One region of the Streptacidiphilus jeojiensis genome, then DNA from elsewhere that is predicted to be linked to it. Evidence: riboswitches for the same ligand, from Rfam matches in the RefSeq annotation. Region 1 holds a riboswitch; the other holds the start of a gene.
The links. Region 1 has a riboswitch for cyclic di-AMP ahead of ABUW04_RS29050 (LysM peptidoglycan-binding domain-containing protein). Riboswitches for the same ligand answer to the same signal wherever they lie in the genome.
Positions count from the first base shown of each region.

Region 2: linked by a shared signal. The riboswitch ahead of ABUW04_RS37390 (C40 family peptidase) and the one ahead of ABUW04_RS29050 (LysM peptidoglycan-binding domain-containing protein) in region 1 are both predicted to bind cyclic di-AMP.

Region 1 is NZ_JBEUKS010000012.1:22,189-24,380, reverse strand. Features, by position in the region: gene eno (phosphopyruvate hydratase) at 1-28, opposite strand, end outside; gene ABUW04_RS29050 (LysM peptidoglycan-binding domain-containing protein) at 210-986, opposite strand; cyclic di-AMP (ydaO/yuaA leader) riboswitch at 990-1,150, opposite strand; gene ABUW04_RS29045 (phosphotransferase family protein) at 1,260-2,192, opposite strand, start outside.
Region 2 is NZ_JBEUKS010000020.1:118,190-120,381, reverse strand. Features, by position in the region: gene ABUW04_RS37395 (C40 family peptidase) at 1-722, shown strand, start outside; cyclic di-AMP (ydaO/yuaA leader) riboswitch at 1,065-1,213, shown strand; gene ABUW04_RS37390 (C40 family peptidase) at 1,224-2,192, shown strand, end outside.

The DNA of each region.
Region 1 (2,192 bases):
CGACGACGTCGATGGACGGCACAGGCATCTCCTAGGGGGGAATACAGGGGTGCTTACGACAAGAGCCTAGCCGCAGCCGGGGGCGTGGCCACCCGGACCTTCGGCCTGTCTCACCGGACGGAGCCCCTACTCACCAGTAGTTCACCTGGCGAGCAGGGGCTCCGCGCCCCGATGGCTGCGAGCCGAACGGGGGTCAGTCGACAGCCGTGTCAGACCACGACGAGCTTCTGGCCCGGGAAGATCAGATCCGGGTTCCCGCCGACGGTGGACTTGTTGTCCTTGTACAGCTCGGTCCAACCGCCGCTGAGGTGCGCGGCGGCGGCGATGCCGGAGAGGGTGTCGCCCGACTTCACGGTGTAGTTGCCGTGACCGACCTTGGGCGCGGCCGTGCTCGTGGTCGTCGTCTTGGCTGCCGGCTTGGTGACCTTCGAGGCGGAGTCCGTGGCGGCGGTCGACCGGTGCTTGCCGATGCTGGTGCTGGTCTGCTCGGTGCTGCTCTTGGTCGAGTCGGAGCTCGACGAAGAGGACGAACTCGAAGAGCTGGAAGAGCTCGAGCTGGAGGAAGAGGACGAACCCGAGGTGCTCACCGAGGCGGCGGCGCCCCCCTGGGTGAGCCCGGCCTTCGGCCCGCAGACCGGCCAGGCGCCGGGTCCCTGCGAGGCCAGGACCTTCTCGGCTATCGCTATCTGCTGGCCCTTGGTGGCGTGGTCCGCGGTGGAGGCGTACTGGCCGCCGCCGTAGGCGCTCCAGGTGGAGGCGGAGAACTGCAGCCCGCCGTAGTACCCGTTGCCGGTGTTGATCGACCAGTCACCACCGCTCTCGCAGCTGGCGACCTTGTCCCAGGTGGACACCGAGGCGGCGGAGGCGCTGGTCGCGCCGATCAGCGGCAGGGCGATGCCGGCGGTGCCGAGGCTCGCGGTCGCGACCAGGCGCTTGGTCTGGCTGGTGCGCGGCTTGCGATGGCGTCCGGGCGTAGTGAAAGGCATGGCAGGTACCCTCTCCGACGCCTGCGAGGTGAGCTGTCGGGTTCGGGCTGTGAGGTAGCCCGGGCGCTGACGCGCCTTCACCCCAAGCCGCAGCCTTGCGAACTGCGGCGACTTACCTGGGTCCCCCGCTCCTGCCCAATCCTGAAGTTCGGATTCCACCCCCCGGCTGGACAGGACTCGGCGTCCCGAGGAGCGGTGCCCACGCATGCGGGCGTTCCCGGAAGGCTAGACATATGAGCTACATAATCACAAGCCCGTAACGTCCCAGCGGCACTAACCCGCCCGCCCGTCACCCTCGTACCAGCGCAGGAGTTCGGCCCGGCACTCCTCCTCGGAACTCACGCGCTTGAGGCGGAGCGGATCCGCCGCCTCCCTGAGCGTCCGGTGCAGCCAACGCCCGCCGGCGGCAAGCGTGCGCGGGGTCGGATCCGCGGAGTAGGCCAGCGCAGCCCTGATCGTGTTCGGATAGAACGACTGGGCTCGCTCGTAGTCGATAAAGTGCCTGAGGTCCTCCGCGAGCCCCTCGACGCCGGCGGGCGATCTCTGACCGACCGCTTCCTCCCAGCGTCGGATCACCTCTGACTCCTGCTGTTTCGGGTAGCGGGTCCGGCAGAGGTGCGTTGCCAGCTCGTACAGCGGATCTCCGTAACAGGCATGCTCCCAGTCCAGCACAGTGATCCTGGCACTCCGGCCCTCGATCACGTTGCCCCGGTGCAGATCCGTGTGCAAGAGCGCAAAGGGACGGTCAGTGAGTTCCGGAAGCCGCGCTCCAAAGGATTCCATGGCCCATGGGTCAACCCCCAGCGATGCGAACAGGCCCCCGAACCTCTCCGAATTCTGGTCGGCCAGAGTCCGCTGGGCGAACACCACCCGCGCCCTGAGAAAGGCAGAGGAATCCACAGCGAACGTTCGACCCCCCGAAGGCTTCGGCAACCTCGTCGGCACCACAGCGGTAAGCACGGCAAACAGCTGCAGAATCTGATCCACCACCCGGGTCGGCAGACGCGAACCCTCCGGATAGCGATCTGCCAGCGATGTCCCGGGCACATAGCTGTGCACTGACACACCGTCATGGGAGTGGTGGAGCAGCAGCGGCACGCCCACCGGGAGTCCTCCGGGCCAGGAGCGCAACAGCTGGAGCAGCTGCCCTTCGTTCTCCCAGACGCGTTCGACCAGGTCGATCGCAGGAACCCGACGGCGAACCTT
Region 2 (2,192 bases), on a different contig from region 1:
CCTCCAACCCGGAGGAGTACCTGAACCAGGCGTCCACCCAGAGCCAGGTCGCCGGCAGCCAGGCCGCGCTGCTGCAGATGCTGCAGAGCCAGCAGAAGACCCTGGCCGAGGAGAAGGCGCAGGCGGCCCAGGAGCTGACGGCGCAGCAGGCGCTGCTCAAGCAGATGCAGACGGCCAAGAACACCGCCCAGACCAAGCTGAACCACGCCCAGAGCGTGCTCAGTTCGCTGTCCGCGGCGGCACGCGCCGCGGTGGAGGCGGCGGCGCTCAAGGAGCAGGGGGCCGGCACCGGCGGTGGCGGCGGCTACAGCTCGGTGGACTCCACCGACAACCACATGTCGGTGTCCGACATCAACCTCTCCGGGATATCCGCCGCGGCGAGGACCGCCATGGAGGCGGCGATGAGCAAGGTCGGCATCGCCCCGTACGCCTGGGCCGGCGCCGGGCCCAACAGCTTCGACTGCTCCGGACTGGTGATGTGGGCCTACGCCCACGCCAACATCAGCCTGCCGCACTCCTCCGAGGGCGACGAGTCGGTGGGCACCCGGGTGGCCTCCAGCGCCGACCTGAAGGTCGGCGACATCGTGGTGATGGAGGGCGGCGCGCATGTCGGCATGTACGCCGGCAACGGGATGCTGCTGAACGCCCCCGAGTACGGCTACAACGTGTCGATCCAACCGATGTCCTACTTCGGGTCGATCGTGGCGATTCGCCGCTTCTGACGCAGGGTCGGCTCCGGACCGAAGGTTTGGGAGTCGGCTGAGGCGTGGGTTATCTCCTGATGTGACTCACGTCACACGGGTCTCGAACGCCTCGGCCTGATGACCGATTTGACCGCCATGTCGTCGCCAGATGGTCATTCCGCGACTACGGTCCGTTGGAAATCTGATGCAGTGTCGTAACCAAAGATAGTTTTTACTTACAGGGATTTGAACGGATCACGGTTGGGTCACTAGTGTCAGCGATCGAACCACCGCGAAGTCGATCACCCAGCCTGGGTGGCAGCGGAGGTTTCCGCCGAGTCCGACCGCACGGCAGGCCCGTCCCGAAGCCATCGGGGCGACCACAGGGGAGAGCCGTCAGTCTCGGAGCCGGGGAACCACGTTCCTCGGGGTGAATCGACGCCAGGCCGGTACGCCGGTGAAGCGCCGTAGGGCACGTCTTCCAGCCCGAACCCGTCAGCTCACCCGGTAGGCGGACGTAGGAAGAAGGAGCTCGCCTTCGTGGCGTCCCATCGTCGTCCCAAAACCCCCGGTCGCGCCCGCATAACCGTGCTCACGGCTGCCGCGGCCACAACCGTCGCCCTCTCCGCGACCGCCGCCCAGTCGGCGCAGGCGGCCCCGAAGCAGACCACCGCCGAACTCAAGGCGCAGATCGACAAGCTGAACAGCGACGCCGACACGGCAGTTCAGCAGTACGACAAGGCCCAGTCCGACCAGCAGACCCTGCAGAAGCAGGTCAACACGCTGCAGGACCAGGTGGCCCGGCAGCAGGCCTCGGTCACCGCCAAGGCCTCCGCCCTCGGTGCGGTCGCCAGCGCCCAGTACCGCAGCGGGGCGATCGACCCCTCGGTCCAGCTGATGCTCTCCTCGGACCCGACCGAGTACCTGAACTCGGCCTCGGCGCAGAGCCAGATCACCTCCAGCCAGTCCAACATGCTGGCCGAGCTGAAGACCGAGCAGTCGACGCTCAACAACGAGAAGTCCGAGGCCGAGACCAAGCTGAAGGCCCTCGACGCCACCAGCAAGCAGCTCGCCGCCTCCAAGGCCTCGGTGCAGAAGAAGCTCGCTGCCGCGCAGGCCAAGCTGGACTCGCTCACCGCCGCCCAGGCGGCGGCGCTGAAGGCCGCCAACGCCGCAGCCGCGGAGAAGGCCGCCGCGGCCGCCAGCAGCTCCTCCTCGTCCTCCTCCTCGTCCAGCAGTGCGAGCGGCTCGTCCTCCTCCAAGGCCGGCGACTCGGTGGAGGCGATCGCCTACGCGGCCGCCCAGACCAAGCTCGGCGACGCCTACGTCTACGGCGCCACCGGGCCGAACACCTTCGACTGCTCGGGCCTGACCCAGTGGGCCTACGCCCAGGCCGGGGTGGCCATCGGCCGCACCACCTACGACCAGATCAACGCGGGTACCGCGGTCACCCGCGCCAACCTGCAGGTCGGCGACCTGGTGTTCTTCAACGGTGACTCGCACGTCGGC